Regions from separate parts of the Kocuria sp. MNB10 genome, predicted to be linked through region 1. Evidence: riboswitches for the same ligand, from Rfam matches in the RefSeq annotation. Region 1 holds a riboswitch; the other holds the start of a gene.
What was found. Region 1 has a riboswitch for thiamine pyrophosphate ahead of ACW9PK_RS07790 (ECF transporter S component). Riboswitches for the same ligand answer to the same signal wherever they lie in the genome.
Positions count from the first base shown of each region.

Region 1 (3,401 bases):
GTCTCCACGCCGGAGGAAGCGGAGTCGTTCCGGGAGTCCGCGCTTAATATCGAGGCGGCGTGGATCAAGATCATGGGCTCCAAGGAGGACCTCGCGACACTGGAGGCCTCGGGTGGCGCGGGCGGCGCGGACGCCTCCGGCGCCGTCGCGTCGCCGACCACCAAGATGAACAAGGCCCTGGACGGCCGTGGGGAGGAGCGGCCATGACCATGTTAGACGTCGCCGTGTGGGTGTGCGGTGCGATTCTCACCGTGGCGGCCGCGGGCACGATTTACCGGCTGGCCAAGGGCCCGTCCCTGTTGGACCGGGTGATCGCCACGGACGTGTTGCTCGCGATCGTGGGTGCGGGTCTCGCCATCGAGATGGTGTACAACCACCACTCCAGCAACATCATCCTGCTCGTGATCATCTCCCTGGTGGGCTTCCTGGGGTCTGTGACGGTCGCGCGCAATGTGGGGTTGGAGCGCTCATGAACTGGCACACCGTCCTGGACGTCATCGCGCTGCTGTGCCTCGTGGGGGGGTCCCTCATGTCCCTGGCCGCGGCGGTGGGTTTGGTGCGCTTCCCCGATCTGCTCTCGCGCATGCACGCCGGCACCAAGCCCCAGGTCCTGGGGTTGCTCCTGCTGCTTACGGCCGTGGCGATCGAGAGCGGCAATCCCGGCATGATCCCGCTGATGATCCTCGCGTGGCTGTTCCAGCTGCTCACGGTGCCCGTGTCCGCGCACATGGTGGGCCGCGCCGCCTACCGCTCCAAGCACCTGAACCAGAAGAACCTCGTGGAGGACGAGCTGCGCGAGGTCGTCGCTCGCGCCGGCGAGGAAGAATCTCGCTGAGGACGTAATTCTCGGTGGGACCGGGTTCCTTCCGCCCCGTCGCGCCCGGCGCTTCGTATGCTGGGCAACGAGCACGACGTCGTCGGCCGCCCGGTGCCGCCGGCACCCACAAGACAAGGAGAACCTCATGAACAAGGCAATGGACATTTTCGGCACGGTGGCGTCCCTGGGTGGCGTGGCCCTGGCCAACAAGGGCCTGTCCGCGGTGTGGAAGCAGGTCACGGGCAACGAGCCCCCCGCCAAGAACCCGGACCCGGACGAGGCCTGGACCGACATCATCGTCTGGGCCGTGATCACCGGTGTGGTGGGCACCGTCATCAAGGTGGGGATCTCCCGCCAGGTGGCCAAGTTCGAGTCCAAGGACTCCGATCCCTCCCGCAGCTCCCAGAGCGAGATCTGAGCCGGCGGGTCCCGCGCCCCCCTGTACGGGTGGGCCGGGGCCGTGTAGGACGTACGCACGACGGCGGGTGGCCGGGCACGCGAGATGCCCGGCCACCCGCCGTCGTGGTCTAGACTGGCGTCTCAACGACAGGGGAGCGCCACCGCGGCGCTGAGAGTGCGCGTGAGCGCAGACCCTCGAACCTGATCCGGCTCGTACCGGCGCTAGGGAGTCGAGTATCTCAAGGACCCGCTCGCAACGGCGGGTGGTGTTCTTCCCCTCCTGGGATCTTCAGGAGGATTCAGCATGACGCAGGTCGGTAACACCCCCACCCGTACACCGCGCGCAAGCGGCAACCGCAGCTCGTCGTGGCGGGTCGTGGACATCGTGGTCACCGCCGTATTGGCCGCGGTGTGCGCCGTGATCTTCTGGATGTGGTCCAACCTCCTGTACCCGGCGGTCTCGGCGGGCACGGTGGCCTACCCGCCGTCCGCGGGGCTCATCGCGGGGGGCTGGCTCGTGGCGGGTACCCTGGGCGCCCTGATCATCCGCAAACCGGGCGCGGCTCTGTTCTGCGAGTTGCTCGCGGCCGTGATCGAGGGCTTCCTGGGAACGCATTTCGGGTGGCTCGTGGTGCTCTCCGGTCTGGTACAGGGCCTCGGTGTGGAGGTCGTGTTCCTCCTGACCCGTTACCGCCGGTTCGGTCCCGTGACCGCGGCGATCGGTGGGGCGGTATCCGGGCTGTTCCTGGGCGTGAGCGAGAACATCATGTACAACTTCGAGTGGGCTCTGGATCAGCAGGTCGTCTATGCGGCGCTGACCACGCTCTCCGGGGCCGTGATCGCAGGGTTGCTCATGTGGGCCGTGATGAGGGCCCTGCAGGCCACGGGTGTCCTCGGAGCACTGGCCTCCGGCGCCGTGCGCCGATGACCGCGGAACCGACCGTGCAGCTCACGGGCGCGCGGGTGGTCCTGGAGGGGTTCGGATGGCATCACCCCGGCCGCGAGACGCCCAGTCTGGTGGACCTGGACCTGATCATCGAGCCCGGTGAACGTGTCCTGCTCCTGGGCCCGTCCGGGGCGGGCAAGTCCACGCTCCTGCAGGCGCTCGCCGGTGTGGACCAGGACCCTGACGGCCGCTCCGCATCGGGCGGGTTGACCGTCGGGGGTGTCGACCCGCGCGACGCCCGCGGCACGGTGGGCTTCATGCATCAGGACCCCGAGACGCAGGTGGTCCTCTCGCGCGTGGGGGACGACGTCGCGTTCGGCCTCGAGAACCTCGCCGTCCCCCGCGAGCGGATCTGGCCGCGCGTGCGGGAAGCGCTCGCGCGCACGGGTCTGGAGCTCCCGCTCGACCACCCCACCACGGCGCTGTCCGGGGGGCAGAAACAACGTCTCGCGCTCGCCGGGACCCTGGCCATGTGCCCGCGGCTGCTGTTGCTGGACGAACCCACGGCGAGCGTGGACCACGAGGGGGCGCAGCAGCTGTGCCGCGCCGTGGCCGATGCGGTGCGCGAGGACGGGGCCACCCTTGTGGTCGTGGAGCACAGGGTGGCCCTGTGGGAACCGGTCGTGGACCGTGTGATCGTGCTGGGCGACGACGGTCGGGTGGCCTTCGACGGCCCCGCGCAGCAGACCCTGCAGGACGCCCGGGACCTGCTGCAGCACCAGGGTACGTGGGTCCCCGGCTGGGTGCCGCGCACTCGCACTCCCGTGCATGCCTCGAATGGCATGGATCCCGCGGTACGGCAGACAGCTGCCTCCGCGGGGCCACACGGCATCACGCCGCCCGCTGTGCCTACGGAGAATGTGCCGGCCGCGTCGTTCGTGAGGGCTTCGGATGTCACGCAGTCTGCGCAGGATACGGGTGGTTTCACCACCGTGCCCGCCGCCGTCGCACCGGGCACCACCTTGTTGAGCGCACGCGATCTTGCCGTGTCCCGGAGCCAACCGGGACGGCGGGCGCTCGCGCGGCGGCGTCGTCGGGCGCTCGCCGCGTGGCGGCGCGGGGAAGCGTACCCGGAGCCGGACGTGCGCACGGGGGCGGCGCCGGCGGCCGAGAACATCACCGTGGACGTCCGCGCGGGGCACGCGCTGGCCGTCACAGGCGTCAACGGCGCCGGGAAGTCCACCCTCGCGCTGACCCTCGCCGGACTGCTGCTGCCCGTGCGCGGTACCGTGTGGGCCA
Region 1 is NZ_CM133411.1:1,731,655-1,735,055, forward strand. Features, by position in the region: gene ACW9PK_RS07770 (Na+/H+ antiporter subunit E) at 1-207, shown strand, start outside; gene ACW9PK_RS07775 (monovalent cation/H+ antiporter complex subunit F) at 210-473, shown strand; gene mnhG (monovalent cation/H(+) antiporter subunit G) at 470-835, shown strand; gene ACW9PK_RS07785 (DUF4235 domain-containing protein) at 963-1,235, shown strand; TPP riboswitch at 1,356-1,462, shown strand; gene ACW9PK_RS07790 (ECF transporter S component) at 1,521-2,144, shown strand; gene ACW9PK_RS07795 (ABC transporter ATP-binding protein) at 2,141-3,401, shown strand, end outside.

Region 2 (3,401 bases), 850 kb from region 1:
GACGGGGATCTCCCGCAAGCTCCCGGACGTGGAGCGCCAGCGGCTGAAGAAGATCCTCAAGGACCGGTTGCCGGAGGGCGCGGGCGTGATCGTGCGCACTGCGGCGGAGGGTGCCTCCGAGACCGAGCTGACCAACGACATCAACCGGCTGCGCTCGCAGTGGGAGCAGATCCAGGACAAGGCCAAGTCCACCAAGACGCTGGCCCCGGAGATGCTGTACGCGGAACCGGACCTGACCATCAAGACCGTGCGGGACGTCTTCAACGAGGATTTCACCGCCATGGTGGTCCAGGGCGAGCAGGCGTGGGACAACATCGAGGCTTACGTGACCTACGTGGCGCCCGACCTGCTGGACCGCCTCGAGCGCTGGACCGGCGATGACGACCTCTTCGAGCACATGCGCGTGGAGGAGCAGATCCAGAAGGCCCTCGAGCGCAAGGTCTTCCTGCCCTCCGGCGGATCGCTCGTGATCGACCGCACCGAGGCCATGACCGTGGTGGACGTCAACACCGGCAAGTTCACGGGCTCCGGGGGCAACCTCGAGGAGACCGTGACCAAGAACAACCTCGAAGCCGCCGAGGAGATCGTGCGGCAACTGCGGTTGCGGGATATCGGCGGGATCATCGTGGTGGACTTCATCGACATGGTTCTGGAGTCCAACCGCGATCTCGTACTGCGCCGGCTCGTGGAGTGCCTGGGCCGGGACCGCACGAAGCACCAGGTGGCCGAGGTGACCTCCCTGGGTCTCGTGCAGATGACGCGCAAGCGCATGGGTACGGGGTTGCTCGAGGTCTTCTCCGAGCCGTGCGAGGAATGCGCGGGCCGCGGCGTCGTGGTCCACGACCACCCCTTGAAGGGCCGCTCCGGCGCGGCTCCCTCCGACCAGCGCGGCACTCGACACGAGCGTAAGCGTTCGCGCAACAAGCAGCACAACGGTGCGCAGGACAAGCCCAGGAACGGCAGCCAGCACCACGGTTCGGACGAGCCGGACCAGGCGCGCGTGGAGGCCACCCGCACGGCGTTGGCGAACATCGCCGCGGCCTCCTCCCACGACGAGTCCGACGACGCCGCACGGAATGCTTCCCAGGGCACCGCACCGCAGTCCGGGGGCGGGCAGGCCGAGGACACCGGTTCCCAGGAGCAGCAGACCTCCCGCGGTCAGCAGGGCGGGGAGCACGCGTCCGAGAACTCCCACGGGGAGTCCGAGGGCGGGCGCCGTCGCCGCAAGCGCCGCGGCAAGCGCAGCCGCGGTCGCGGTCAGCAGGGCGAGGACAACGCCGTGCAGAACGACGGTTCCGGCCGGGACGGTTCCGGGAACGACTCGCGCGGGGATTCCCGGTCCGAGGACCGTTCCGGTGGGGACTCGTCCGCGAGCCTCACGATTCACGGCGAGGTCATCGAACTGCCCCACGGGCAGTCTGAGCAGCGGGGGAGCGAGGGCACCCAGGAGGCCCTGTCCCTGGATTCGCTGAGCGCCGCGTTCACGGATGCGGGCGAGGACGAAACCTCGACCGAGGGTGCCGTTCAGGATGCGGACGCCGCGTCCCAGCCGCGGGAGGCGGTGTCGAAGCGGTCGGCCGCCGGACACGCGCCGTCGAACTCCGGGACTGCGCAATCCAGTGCAGGGCAGACGAGTGCCGCGCAGCAGCAGACTTCCGGGGCAGCGTCGTCCGCTGGCGGGAACCGGCCGGCGGAGGCGCCGGCGGCTCCGGCCCGACGGCGTCGTGGGTCGCGGCGTGCCGTGGCGCCGGCGGCCGCGCCCGGAACCGCGAGCGTGGAGACCCACGAGTACACGCAGGAACGGCAGGTCAGCCGTTTCACCGCGGAGGCCGGGGCCGTGGCCCCCGCGGCGTCCGGTGACCAGCCCACCATCGTGGGTGTGGGCATCAAGGCTCAGGACATCACGATGACCGGCAAGCAGGACTGAGTGACCGGCGGCTGGATCCGTCGCCACGCGAGCACCGCAGGGGCACCCGGGATTCCGGGTGCCCCTGTGGCATGATCGGGGACACACACACGGGGTGCTGCGCACTGCGGCTGAGAACACACCCGTCGAACCTGATCTAGCTCGTACTAGCGAAGGGATTGTCGTGGACACCACGCCTTCTACCGCCATACCCCGCGTCCTCTCGATTGCCGGAACCGATCCCACGGGCGGGGCGGGTCACGCCGCGGACCTGAAATCCATCGCCGCACTGGGCGGGTACGGGCTGAGTGTGATCACCGCAGTGGTCGCCCAGAACACCCGGGGCGTCGTGAGCGTACACACCCCACCCGTCCAGGTCCTGCGGGACCAGCTGGATGCGGTCGCCGGGGACGTCACCCTGGATGCGATCAAGGTGGGGATGCTCGGCTCCGTGGAGGTCATCGACACGGTCCGGGACTGGCTCATGGTGGGGCGCGCACCCGTGGTCGTGATCGACCCCGTCATGGTCGCCACGGCCGGTGGGCGATTGCTGCGTCCGGACGCCGAACGGGCCCTGCGGGAGCTGCTGCCCCACGCGAATCTGATCACCCCCAACCTCCCGGAACTCGCGGTGCTGGCCGAGCGCCCCGTGGCCGCGACCTGGGACGAGGCGCTCGAGCAGGGACGCGCGGTCGCGGCGGCGTTCCATACCCGGGTCCTCGTGAAGGGTGGCCACTTGGCCGGGGACACGACCCCGGACGCCCTGTTGCTCCCCGGTCAGGACGAACCCGCCGCGTTGTTCGAGGGTCGCAGGGTGCACACGCGTAACACCCACGGCACCGGGTGCTCGCTGTCCTCCGCGGTGGCCACGGTCGTGGCGCGGACCGGGGACTGGCCCGAGGCGATCCGCACGGCCCGCACATGGTTGCGCGGTGCACTGCGCGGCGCGGACGAGTTGCACGTGGGTCACGGCAACGGTCCCGTGCACCACATGCACCACGTCCAGCACCTCGTCACGGATCCGGCGTTCGTGATGACGGCCGCCGCGGAATCCGAGGGCCCCCGGTTCACCGATGAACTGTGGGAGGAGAGCGCCCCGGTGCGTGAACGCATTGCCGCCCTGGCGTTCATCCGGGGCCTCGGGGACGGCACCCTGGACCCGGGCGAGTTCGAGCTGTACCTGGACCAGGACATGCAATATCTGCAGTACTACTCCCGGGCGCTGGCCCTGCTCGCGGCCTCCGCCCCGGACGAGCGTTCGCGCGAACACTTCGCCGCGGCGTCGGCCTCCGTGGTCTCGGTCGAGTCCGCGCTGCATTGCGCCCGGCTCGGGGACCGGGAGCCCATGCCGCCGAGTGACGTCACGAGCAGTTACGCGGACTTCCTGCTGGCGCGCACGGGTCAGGACGGCTTCGCGGTGGGCTCCGCCGCGATCCTGCCGTGCTACTGGCTCTACGCCCACGTGGGTGCGGAGCTCACCCGTCGTGCCCGCGTC
Region 2 is NZ_CM133411.1:2,581,317-2,584,717, forward strand. Features, by position in the region: gene ACW9PK_RS11730 (Rne/Rng family ribonuclease) at 1-1,927, shown strand, start outside; TPP riboswitch at 2,008-2,103, shown strand; gene ACW9PK_RS11735 (bifunctional hydroxymethylpyrimidine kinase/phosphomethylpyrimidine kinase) at 2,091-3,401, shown strand, end outside.
Region 2: linked by a shared signal. The riboswitch ahead of ACW9PK_RS11735 (bifunctional hydroxymethylpyrimidine kinase/phosphomethylpyrimidine kinase) and the one ahead of ACW9PK_RS07790 (ECF transporter S component) in region 1 are both predicted to bind thiamine pyrophosphate.